Regions from separate parts of the Kluyvera sp. 1366 genome, predicted to be linked through region 4. Evidence: predicted binding sites of a transcription regulator. Region 4 holds the regulator's gene; each other region holds the start of a gene.
The links. The regulator CRP, encoded in region 4, controls carbon source genes, mostly activating them, when cyclic AMP is high. The targets are predictions, from matches to a motif close to ATGTGANNNNNNTCACAT.
Positions count from the first base shown of each region.

Region 1: the regulator CRP is predicted to act here: its motif matches at 1,675-1,692, upstream of azuC (stress response protein AzuC).
Region 2: the regulator CRP is predicted to act here: its motif matches at 1,191-1,208, upstream of ACVLVH_RS04785 (glycoside-pentoside-hexuronide (GPH):cation symporter).
Region 3: the regulator CRP is predicted to act here: its motif matches at 1,228-1,245, upstream of ACVLVH_RS03760 (6-phosphofructokinase).

Region 1 covers NZ_JBTRDW010000014.1:23,794-26,933, reverse strand. Annotated here, with positions in the region: gene dgcA (N-acetyl-D-Glu racemase DgcA) at 1-265, opposite strand, end outside; gene dgcN (N-acetyltransferase DgcN) at 267-1,274, opposite strand; gene azuC (stress response protein AzuC) at 1,524-1,601, opposite strand; gene mntP (manganese efflux pump MntP) at 1,754-2,326, opposite strand; gene ACVLVH_RS22750 (DUF1158 domain-containing protein) at 2,611-2,850, shown strand.
Region 2 covers NZ_JBTRDW010000002.1:272,746-275,885, reverse strand. Annotated here, with positions in the region: gene ACVLVH_RS04785 (glycoside-pentoside-hexuronide (GPH):cation symporter) at 1-1,077, opposite strand, end outside; gene tpx (thiol peroxidase) at 1,363-1,866, opposite strand; gene ycjG (L-Ala-D/L-Glu epimerase) at 2,021-3,007, shown strand; gene mpaA (murein tripeptide amidase MpaA) at 2,976-3,140, opposite strand, start outside.
Region 3 covers NZ_JBTRDW010000002.1:46,063-49,202, forward strand. Annotated here, with positions in the region: gene dld (D-lactate dehydrogenase) at 1-945, opposite strand, end outside; gene ACVLVH_RS03760 (6-phosphofructokinase) at 1,380-2,360, shown strand; gene ACVLVH_RS03765 (PTS sugar transporter subunit IIB) at 2,371-2,685, shown strand; gene ACVLVH_RS03770 (PTS sugar transporter subunit IIC) at 2,678-3,140, shown strand, end outside.
Region 4 covers NZ_JBTRDW010000010.1:46,379-49,518, reverse strand. Annotated here, with positions in the region: gene ACVLVH_RS20560 (YccS/YhfK family putative transporter) at 1-1,680, opposite strand, end outside; gene crp (cAMP-activated global transcriptional regulator CRP) at 1,739-2,371, opposite strand; gene ACVLVH_RS20550 (OsmC family protein) at 2,677-3,081, shown strand.

The sequences.
Region 1 (3,140 bases), on a different contig from region 4:
TACGCGCTGAACCGGCTGATAAACGGCTTTGCAGATCGAGGCGGCTCAGGCCCGCTTCCATGGCAGCGCGCAGCGCTTCCAGTTCGGCGTTGACGCTTTCTGGCGTTTCATCGTAGCGCGGCGTTGGCGTACATTCGCCGCGGCCAATAAAGCCGTTCTGCTCCAGCGTCACGCGAATCACCGTGACTGCGGTGCGCGTACCGCGTGAGATGGCGAACGGACGCGCCAGCGGCAGCTCCAGCACTTCAATCTGCATGCGCCGCATGTTAGCCACGCTCCTGCAGCAGCGCGGCGATATCCGCAATGCCAAAACGCACCGGATCGGTAGCAGGCACGCCGAATTCGGCGCTGATCTCTGCACAATAGGCGCGCGCTTCGTCTTCGCTGTAGTTCGAGGTGTTGATGGCGAAACCGGCCAGCTGAACCGCGTCGCTGGTGACGTGCGCTGCGCGCAGGTTGGCTTCAACGCAATCTTTCAGGCTGACCATTGGCTGATGCGGCAGATGACGCATATGCGGACGCCCCATTTCATGGCACATCACCAGCCAGTGCGGCTGCGCACCGTGGATCAGGCCCATGCTGACGCCAGCATAGGAAGGATGGAACAGCGAACCCTGACCTTCAACGATATCCCAGTGATCGGCGTCATTGGCTGGCGACAGCGCTTCGACCGCGCCGGCGATGAAGTCGGCAATCACTGCATCAATCGCGATACCTTCGCCCGCGACCAAAATACCGGTCTGGCCGGTGGCGCGGAAATCGGCTTGCATGCCGCGTTCACGCATCGCGGCTTCCAGCGCCAGCGAGGTGTACATCTTGCCTACCGAGCAATCGGTGCCGACAGTAAGTACACGCTTACCTGTGCGCTTTTTACCGCTGCCGACCTCCAGTTTTGGGCGCATGTGGCGCAGGTCGAACAGTTCAACGCCGAACTCTTTGGCCAACGCCACCAGCTCCGGCTCATCCACCAGACGATGGTGCAAACCGCTGGCCACGTTCATCCCGGCAGAGATGGCGCTTTTGACCGTGTCGAGCCAATGCGTGGGCAAGTAACCGCCAGCATTGGCGGTGCCGAGCACCAGCGTTTTGGCACCGCGCGCTTTGGCAGCGGCGATGTCGAGGACGTCGAGGCCAAGCGTGACGGTGCAGCCCGGCAGTTTGATTTCGCCAACGCACTGCTCTGGACGCCAGACGTGAATGCCGCGTGCGGTTTTAGCGGCCAGTGGATCGGTTACATCGCCGAGGAAGAGTAAATAAGGTTGTGGGATCAGCATGATGTTTCTCGTTTCAGACGGTTTATAGGGCCTGAATTGACTATTTCACGCAGAAGATGGGGTGACGAATGCTTGTTTAGTAGCGGGGTATAACGTGCGGCTATAGCCAGATCGAAATCTAATGGCTGAGGAGTTTTATCAGCGAGTTAGGGGAAAAATGGGGAGATTAGCGGCTGGATAGATAAGAAAATCGTTGATAACCACAGGTCGATCCCTGACCGCGATTATCGAGGGTATTTGACGGAATGCTTAGTTTAAAGCACCCGGCGGTACGTGTTTGAAAGTCTCGACATAAGAACGGAACACGTAGCGGAAAAAGCGTTTCATAAAGCACCTGGTTCAAAAATTGTTGAAGAAATACGCAAAAAGTATAGCCGCTGAGCGTTTTTACCGCAATTATTTTTGAAGTAGATCACAGAATTGGGGGTTGGTGCGGGTGTTAAGAAGAGGTCGCCATGAATGGCACAACGACAACGTGGTTAGTTAAACCAGCCTAAATGCTCGCTTAAAATGGTGCAGCCAATGCTGATCAGCACTACTCCGCCCAACACTTCCGCCCATTTGCCCATCACCGGGCCGATAAAGCGTCCAACCAATACGCCGGTGGTTGCCATGATAGTGGTCGCCGCGCCGATGGTGACGGCGGTCATGATGATATTCACCTGCAGGAACGCCAGGCCAACACCGACGGCCAGCGCATCAAGACTGGTGGCGACGGCGGTTAACGCCAGCACCATAAAACCATGACGCTGCGGCGCTTCGCACGGCTCGTCAGCGGTTTGACGAAAACCTTCCATCATCATACGGCCGCCCAGCACGGTTAACAGCACGAATGCCACCCAATGATCCCACGCCATGATGTAGCGGCTGGCCGCGAGGCCAATTGCCCAGCCAATCAGCGGCGTCAACATTTCGATAACGCCGAAAATCAGGCCGGTTCGCAGTGCCTCTTTGAAACCTGGGCGATGCAGCGACGCGCCTTTGCCCAGTGCTGCGGCGAAAGCGTCCATCGACATGCCAAAGGCCAAAATCAGGGTTGCGATAAATGTCATGGGTTTTCAATCAATGCCGCGGAACCGGCGCTAAAGCCGCTACTTCTCCGCATTTATTGTTCAGTAATGAAAAAGTGCGCGCAGTCTAACACGCAAAAACGGCAAAAAAAAGACAGTAAAATCAGGGATTTAAGTATAGCAAAGGCTATAACTCTTAACTTCCGCTATTTTTGACGCTAAGTGAATGGAATAGAAGAAATTTCTGAGCGCGAGCCGGCGCGGGGATTGCACCGTAGCGCGGTTTTATGCGCTAATGCCCGCGCTAACTGATTTGGACAATGACCATGAATAACCCATTCGAAACGCTGATCATCCCAGGCGGCATTCTGCTGCTAGGCTTTCTTTCCGCCCTGCTGCTGCCCGCGCCTTCATTTGGTATTGAGCTGGCAAAACAATTGCAGGTAACCCTGCATCTGATGGATGTTAATCAGTTGTATACCATCGTCTTTAGTTTGTGGTTTTTGCTGCTGGGCGCGATCGAGTTTTTCGTCATTCGCTTCCTGTGGCGCCGCCGATCGCGCTGATCATTTTTCCGGCAAGGTGATGCATTTTTCTTCTGGCAGCTTTACGCGGCCATACCTCAATTCATCACCACAAAAATGTAACATTACTTTTACACGGCATGGCGAAATATCGCGCAACATAAAATCCGCATAAATAATCAATTTAGTTAAAACATATATTTTTCAACACATTAAAATGTGATGCATATCACCCGCCGTTTTCACCCCCGTCAAAACCCCTCACAATAGCGTAACAACTGCATTACGCTAACCGTCTGATTAAGAGATAAAAATCCCTTATGACCGCGAGG
Region 2 (3,140 bases), on a different contig from region 4:
GCCATCGAGGCGTTTTCCCTGACGATATTCACCGTAATCCACCACATCGGCCATCATCACCCACATCAATGTGGTGGTGACCTGATAGAAGCTGGAGACGATGAATGTCATGCCAACCAACAGCGCCAGCGAGCCGGGCAGGAACACGATGCTGATGCTTAGCACGCCAGCAGTAATGGCGCTGAGCGTAAAGGCGGTGATTTTGTTCAGGTGGCGCGTCAGCAGTTTCGCCAGCACGCTACCGACGCTTTTGCCGACAATATGCGCGGCCAGCAGCCACATGAAGAGGTTGGCATCACCCAGAAAATAGGTGACGTAGTACATCATCGCGCCGAGCCGCACCACGCCGAATGAGATATTGCAGAACACCAGCAACGCGACCACGCGCCACTGATCGTTACGCAGCAAATCGCGCAGATCGGCAAGAAAGTTGCCGTGGTTAGCGGGAGCATTGATGCGTTCGCGTGTATTGAGAAAACAGATAAAAAACAGCAGGGTTGCCAGCGTCGCCATTATCGACATTGCTGCGAAATAACCGTCCAGTTTGTTACCGCCGCCCAGCCAGGTGGCGAGCGGGATCATCAGGAAAGTGGACATCGCGCCGCCCAGCGTGGCGAGGAAGAAACGCCATGATTGCAGGGAGATGCGCTGATTATCATCGGCGGTGATAATCGCCCCCATCGAGCAGTAAGGAATATTGATGGCGGTGTACATCAGCATCATCAGGCTGTAGGTCACGGCGGCGTAAATCATCTTGCCAGTCAGCGACAGGCTTTCCGGCACCGCATAAATCAACATACAGCTGACGCCGAACGGTACCGCGAGCATCAATAGCCAGGGACGGAATTTGCCCCAGCGTGAACGGGTTCGGTCAGCCACCATCCCCATCGCCGGGTCGATCACCGCATCGGCGACGCGCGCCATTAAAAACAGCGTGCCAACAAAGATTGCGGGCAAACCCACCACATCGGTGTAGTAAAAGGTGAGAAAAATAATGACGTTATCGATGGCGATATGGCTGGCCATATCACCGAGGCCATAACTGAACTTTTCTTTAATGGATAAGCTTGCTTGCATAAAGATTCCCGCCTGTCTTTGAATCGCTTAAGTGCAATTGACGGTTAGTTATAGGTAGCGATGCTGATGGGAACAATTGCGGGATTTGTTACGGGTTTTATGTTTTTTAATTAATGTGATACGGGTAACAAGAATCACAGTAAAAATGCAACATGGCGGGAAGAAGTGCTACGTATCGCGATAAATCAACAGGTTGAAAATTGAGCCATCCTGAAGGTGAGCATAAAAAAAGCACCGAAGCGTTAATCATTCGGTGCTTTCTGTTTTGCCTGGCAGGCGAGAGATTTACTTCAGCGCAGCCAGCGCGGCATCGTAGTTTGGCTCTTCGGTGATTTCATTCACCAGCTCGCTGTAAATCACTTTATCGTTTTCATCCAGCACCACCACCGCACGCGCGGTCAGGCCTTTCAGCGGGCCATCAGCAATCGCCACGCCATAGTTTTCTTTAAACTCAGCGCCACGCAGGGAAGAGAGCGTGATCACGTTGCTGACGTTCTCTGCGCCACAGAAGCGTGACTGAGCGAAAGGCAGGTCGGAAGAGATGCACAGCACAATCGTGTTGTTCGCTTCACCTGAACGCTCGTTAAACTTACGCACCGATGCCGCACACACGCCAGTATCAATGCTTGGGAAAATGTTCAGAACTTTGCGTTTGCCTGCATAATTAGCCAGGGATACGTCAGTAAGATCTTTTGCGACCAGGTTGAAAGGTTTAGCTTGCTCGCCAACTTGTGGGAACTGGCCTGCAACCGGCACCGGATTGCCCTGAAAGTGAACAGTCTGAGACATGCGATTTCCTTTTTTAACGATGAAATATCTGACTTTTGGAACGCCAGAACAGGTATAGCGCTTGTTTATGACATAATTTTTAAGGGTTTACGAGCGCATTTCCTGGCGATAATCGAGCCGGCTCGCATTAAAGCGCCGGATTTAAGGAGAAATAATGAGAACAGTGAAGAGTTATCCGGAAGCCTGGCCGTTACATTCGCCGTTTGTTATTTCGCGCGGCAGCCGCACCGAGGCGCATGTTGTGGTAGTGGAAATCGAGCAAGATGGCGTTAAAGGTGTTGGCGAAGCGACGCCTTACGCGCGCTACGGTGAAAGTGAGGAGTCGGTGCTCAAGCAGATCGCCTCGCAGCTGAGCGCGTTGCAAAGCGGCATGACGCGAGAAGCGCTGCAACAGGCGTTACCGGCGGGCGCGGCACGCAACGCGATTGACTGCGCACTGTGGGATCTGGCACGACAGCAGCAAGGCGAAAGTCTGGTGCAATTGTGCGCGGTGCCACTGGCTGAAGAGATTGTCACCGCACATACCATCAGCATCGATACGCCAGATGCGATGGCCAGCAGCGCGCAGGCGCTGTGGCAACATGGCGCGCGTTTATTGAAGATTAAAATGGACGATCACCTGATCAGCGAACGATTGGTGGCGATACGCAGCGCGGTACCGGACGCGACTTTGATTGTCGATGCCAACGAATCCTGGCATGCCGAAGGCCTGGCGGCACGCTGTCAGCTGCTGGCCGACCTAAATGTCGCGATGCTGGAACAGCCGCTGCCGGCCGCAGAAGACAGCGCGCTGGGCAACTTTATCCATCCGCTGCCAATCTGCGCCGATGAAAGCTGCCATACGCGTGAAAGCCTGCCGCAGCTGAAAGGGCGCTATGAGATGGTGAATATCAAGCTGGATAAAACCGGCGGATTAACGGAAGCGCTGGCGCTGGCAGAGGCGGCGCAGCAGCAGGGATTCGCGATTATGCTCGGCTGCATGCTCTGCACGTCGCGGGCGATTCGTGCGGCATTACCGCTGACGGCGCGCGCGACCTTCGCGGATCTCGACGGTCCAACCTGGCTTGCGGCCGATGTTGAACCGTCGCTGCATTTCTCTCACGGCGTAATCAAGCCGCTGGCTGCCAGCGCAGCAGATTGATCATCGCTTCCAGATAGACTTCGGTGGCTTCGTCCACCGAAATCGGCGGCATCTCGGCGGTAATGCATAACAGGCCGAGATCGTCGCACCAGCTGCCAAACGAACCCGGCGTAGCATAACCCACGCTGCTCAC
Region 3 (3,140 bases), on a different contig from region 4:
GCGCACGGTTAAATCGAAGGCGTTGCGATGAATATATTCCGCCTGCAGCGGCAGTTCGCTCATTTCGGTTAGCAGGAAACGGCGCAGCGCCACCAGCACGTTCTCATCGTTAGTGCCGATGTAGAAGGTGTCGCTGCCGGCGCTGGCTTCGAAGGTGGGCAAGCGTACAGCGAAAACCACCACTTTACCGGCGCTGCCCGAGCTGTCGTGCAAGTAGCGCAGATCGCCATTGAAGCGTGCTGGGGAATCCGCGGTCACATCTCGTAAGCGGTCGGCGTAGTCATCGGCCCAGATTTTACCCTGCCAATCGGCTTGCTCGCCGGTTTGATACTGCTGCTGCGCCAGGTTTGCCAGCATCACTTCTGGCGTGTCGCCCAACTCGATGCCGAGATGATTAACCATCTCCAGGCGACCATCCTCATGAATACGGGCGAACAAGGATTTTTCGGTAAACGCGGGGCCGCGCCGAATCAGCGAGCCACCGGAATTATTACAGATCCCGCCGACCACCGAGGCGCCGATGCAGGATGATCCAATCACCGAGTGCGGCTCTCGACCGAGCGGCTGTAAGGTGTGTTCCAGTTCAGTCAAGGTGGTGCCGGGGAAGGCGATCACCTGGCGCGCCTGATCGATCACCTGCACGCCTCTGAGCTGGCGGGTGCTGATGATCACGATATTGCGGTCGTAATCATTGCCGTCGGGCGTTGAGCCGCCGGTGACGCCGGTATTTGATGCCTGCATCAACACAATCACATCGTGCGCCACGCACACCTGCAGTGTTTGCCACAGCTGCAACAAGGTTTGCGGTAACGCCACCGCCAGCGCGTCACCGCGCCCGACGCGGAACCCCTTTATGTACCAGGCTTTATCATCCGCATGGGTTAATAACTGTTTGTCACCCACCACCGCGGCCAACTTAAGCAAAATATCCTTCTGCATGCTCATTTTTCTCTTCTTTATTCTTTATCTGCCACGGTATTGGACAAGCGCAGCTGCACTGAGTCAATCATTCACTGGCCCTGACGCGTAAATAACGCACGGAATCATTATCCCTTTTTACTTTACGGAATAATCGGCAGGAACCGATAAAAATGCGCGGGAAATCACAAAATAGATCGAAATAAAAATCGCGAAGAGGGCGTTTATTTGGGTTGCTGATTTCACTACGCAAAATAAATATAAACCTATGATTTTATTTGTTATTAAGGTTTTAAGGTAAAAAATGCCATGTGATTTACATCACAAAAATAAGCCTTTGTTGGATGCTGTCAATTATCTCACTCGGGAAATTCATCGCAAAAGTGTGACATTCGTTGCAAATAACAATGCGGTTAATCGGAAGAATGAATTCCAGACGCACAGCATAAAGGATGATGACAATGAGAATTGGCATGGTGATCAGCGGTGGCGATGTCACCGGGATTAATAACTTTGTGTATCAAATATCGCGCTTAACTCAAGCGGAAATGGTGTTATTTAATGGTGGTATTCCAGGTTTGCTGGAAAACAATCATCAGGAAATATCCCGACGTGATTTAGTGGATTACGCCATCGCCGCTATTCCGGTGATGCAATCGGGACGAACCAGCAGGAAATTAATTCGCCCGGAATATGAGATGATCGCCAAACACCTTAAATCGCTGCGCATCGATGTATTAATTATGGCGGGCGGAGATGGTTCATTACAATTCCTGCATACGCTGAGCGAATTTGGTGTCAACTGTTTTGGCGTCGGCATGACCATCGATAACGATGTCTTTGGCAGTGATTACAGCATCGGTTTCTCCACCGCCTGTGAGCAGGTGTTAAAAGAGGTGGCGAAGTTACGTAATACCGGCCGCGCCTTAACCGGTCGTGTATTTATGGTGGAGCTGCTGGGCGGTTATTGCGGTGAATTAACCTTGCAGTCAGCGATTAAATCCAATGCCGATTTCGCGCTGATCCCGGAATGCCAGATTGCACCGCAGGAGCTGGCGGAGCGCATCACGCAGCGGCTGGCGGCGCAGAACAGCGTAATAATTTTGTGCTCGGAAGGTTATACCCGTGAATATTCGCCGGGCTTTCAGGGCGCTATCGATACCTTAATTAAACAAATTGAACCGTTAATTGGTGTGCGTATTCGTAAAACGATTATCGGTTATGGCCTGCGTAATGGCGATCCTACCTGTGAAGAGATTTATCAGGGCACCATTATGGCCAGTGAAGTCGCGCGTTGTATTCAGTCGGGAATGCGCAATAAAGCGGTGATTATTAATGGCAGTAATCGACCGATTCCGATTGATTTAATAAGCATGAAAAAACGCCTGGTCGATACGGAAGGGCATCATTATAAACTCGCTAAACAACTACAAATTCTGTGAGGAAATAGCCATGCTGAAAATATTATGTGTCTGTGGATGTGGTTTGGGTTCAAGCTTTGCGATTGAAATGAGCGCCAAGTCAGTATTAAAGAAACTCGAAATTGATGCTGATATTGATCACACCACCATTTCTGAAGCCAACGCCTTTAAATCCGACATGATTTTAACCCAGAAAGCCTTTGCTGATGTGTTAAATGCCGATGCCAGCCCGGAACAGATCAAGCGGGTGATTATTCTCAATAAGCTGACCGACAAAGCAGAAATTGAAGAGAAAATCGTGGCGTTTATGAAAGAACGTAACTTAAAGGTTGCTAATCATGAATAGTGTCATCGACTTCCTGGTAAAAGACTTATTGGGGCAGGCATCGATACTGATCGCCTTTATTGCCCTGATTGGTCTGCTACTGCAAAAAAAATCGGCGGGCAAGGTGGTGGAAGGCACCTTTAAAACCCTGCTCGGTTTCTTAATTATGATGGCCGGTATCAACATTATTGTCGGTACGCTGACCTTCCTGAACACCATTTTCACCCACGGCTTTGGCATGCAGGGTTATATCACCGATGTTGCCGCCATTGCCGGGTTAGCAAACCGCGAGCTGGGTTCAGAAGTGGCGCTGACGCTGTTGGTGATCTTTATCGTCAACATCATCATTGCGCGTCTGACACCGTTCAAATACATCTTCCTTACCGGTCAGGCGCTGCTGTGGATGGCGACCATCGGTGCGGTGATTGGCTATAAAGCGGGGCTGACAGGTTTACCTCTGATCCTTACCGGCGGCA
Region 4 (3,140 bases):
GTTCAATGAGTTGAACAGCGCGTTGTGCGCCTGATTAACCTTTATGCGCTGATAAGCCAGTTTATCGGGCGACTGTTCCGGCCCCAGCAGCAGTTGCAGCGCCTCCTGATAGGCTTCCAGCGCATCATGCGCGTTCTTGCGCAGCAGCCCGCTTTGCCACTGCGGCCACAGCCAAATCATCCCGGCGAAGGCAATTAAACAGCCCATCAAGGTATCCATCATGCGCGGCAGCAGAAACTGTGCGCCGTTCAGCGACAGCAATTGCAGCGAATACACCGCCGTGACGGTAAAGCCAATCATCGACCAGCCATAATATTTCCGCGTGATCAGATAGCTCGCCAGCGTAATCCCCAGCATAAACAGCAGCGTGATCGATTCCGGCACCGCCAGCTGCAGCGACGCGGCGGCGATCAGCAATCCGGCGAAAGTACCCAGCGCACGGTGCTGAATACGCACGCGCGTGGCGTTGTAACCGTTCTGGCTGACGAACATGATGGTCATCAGAATCCAGTAAGGTTTGGGGATGTTAAAGAACAGCGCCAGCGAGCTGCCAAACATCAGCATCACAGCGAAGCGGGCTGCGGTGCGTAACGCGGTGGATTTGAATGACAGATAACTGCGCAGCGCCGGCAACAGCGGCAAACGGCGCTGGCGATCGGCCATCAGGTCACGCGTGTAGAGCGGCTTCTGCGTACGCAACACGCGGGCGATGCGACTGAAGTGATACAGGCAGAAGTTGCCGACCGGATTATCCGGATGCTGGCGTGCAATTTTCTCCAGCGCGCCGAGCTGTTTCTCCATGTGAAAACGGTCCGGCAGCTGATGGTAGAGAATCGCATCCGCCAGCACGCGCAGCCGCGCCGAGATAATCTTGGCGTTCCAGCGAATCACCGCTTCGGCGTGGCTCTCCTCAACCAGCTTCTGCACCTCTTCGGGCTGATGCAAACTCACGGAGATGTGTTCCTGTAAATCCAGCGCCACCTGGAAAGCGCGCGTCAGGCGTTTGTGGCTGTTATCGCGGCTCGCCGACAGCATATGCATTTGCTGATAACAGGTGGTAATGAGGTCGACCGCCTTTTGCTGGCGCGCCAGCAGCGGCGGCAGCGCTTTCTCCGGATCGGTCAGCTGCGTCAGTAAGGTGTATTTGGCATCGCAGTAATCCGCCAGCTCGCGGAACAGCAGGCTGAGCGATTCGCGCATCGGCTGCTCTTTCCACAGCCAGAACCAGAACCAGTTGAACAAGCCGTACCACAGCGTGCCGCCAATATAGAGCAGCGGCGGCACCCATATCGGCATGCGTCCCACTAAGCTGAGCGTAAAGATGGCGGCGATGAGTGTGGCGGGCAGCAGGCGCGCGTGCAGCGGGCCGATTTCGCCGGTTACGCCAATCAGCAGCGGCAGCGCCAGTAAAATCAGCGGCAGCGGTATCTGGTAAGCGGTGAGGATTTGCATCAGGAAACTGCCGGTGGCAAACAGCGAACCACCCACAATCAGGCGTTTGAAGAAGCGTTTGTGCGGCGTATCCAGTCCCGCCATGTTGCAGCAGGCGGGCACTAACGAGAACAGCAGACCTTTTTGCAGATCGCCAAACAGCCAACCGAGAGCCACAGGCAGGCACAGCACCAGCGTTTGCCGCAGCGCATAGTTAACTTCGGGATGATAGATGATTCGGCGCCACATCAGCTCATCGCAAATAGAAACGGCGCGATGTTGCCATCACGCCGTGGGTGAGAAGAAATTAGCGGGTGCCGTAAACGACGATGGTTTTACCGTGTGCGGAGATCAGGTTCTGATCTTCCAGCATTTTCAGGATACGACCCACGGTTTCGCGTGAGCAGCCCACGATCTGACCAATCTCCTGACGGGTGATTTTGATTTGCATCCCGTCTGGGTGAGTCATCGCATCTGGCTGTTTGGCCAGATTTAGCAGCGTTTGCGCAATACGTCCGGTGACATCGAGGAAGGCAAGGTTGCCCACTTTCTCAGATGTCACTTGCAGACGACGCGCCATTTGCGACGAAAGTCGCATTAAAATATCCGGGTTTACCTGAATCAGCTGACGGAATTTTTTGTATGAAATTTCAGCCACTTCGCAGGCAGACTTCGCACGCACCCAAGCACTGCGTTCCTGGCCTTCTTCGAAAAGACCGAGTTCGCCGATGAAATCCCCCTGATTGAGGTAGGAGAGAATCATCTCTTTGCCTTCTTCATCTTTAATCAGTACCGCTACGGAACCTTTTACGATGTAGTACAGCGTTTCCGCTTTCTCACCCTGATGGATGAGCGTGCTTTTGGATGGATATTTGTGAATATGGCAATGGGACAGGAACCATTCGAGTGTAGGGTCTGTTTGCGGTTTGCCGAGAACCATTCGCTATTATCCTCTGTTGTAATCGTGCCCAAAACACAGGGGGCATTTTTTCCCTGTCAGGCGGTTTAATCGTCGAGCGTTTCCAGTAAAGGAAAAATTATTCCGGGTGGACTCTTAAGCTACGCTTTTGATTCTTCCGGCCTTCGTCTGTGATGACGAAAATATTTTCAGCACTGTTTGTAGCACAGCTTTTGCGAGCTGTCTTGTGTTGTCTCGCTTCAGCAGAAGGGGGATTACTCTGGATTGCTGTTTGTCAGGTGAAAGCGTACTCTGGCGGCAAAACCGCCGCTTCAGGAGAAAGAATCATGCAGGCACGAGTGAAATGGGTGGAAGGTCTTACCTTTCTCGGAGAATCCTCATCCGGCCATCAGGTATTGATGGATGGTAATTCCGGTGATAAAGCGCCAAGTCCAATGGAAATGGTGCTGATGGCCGCGGGCGGCTGTAGTGCTATTGATGTGGTGTCGATCCTGCAAAAAGGGCGCAGCGATGTGGCCGATTGCGAAGTGAAGCTCACATCGGAACGCCGTGAAGAAGCGCCACGCATTTTTACCCACATCAACCTGCATTTTATCGTTAGCGGTAAAGCGTTGAGCGATAAGGCCGTTTCGCGTGCGGTTGATCTGTCAGCGGAAAAATATTGTTCGGTAGCGATCATGCTGGGTAAAGGCGTGGAAATTACCCACAGCTATGAAGTGATCGAGTTATAACTCGGATTGTAGCGGCGCAATTTATTGCGCAATAAATTGCGCCGCTACGGAATGACTTC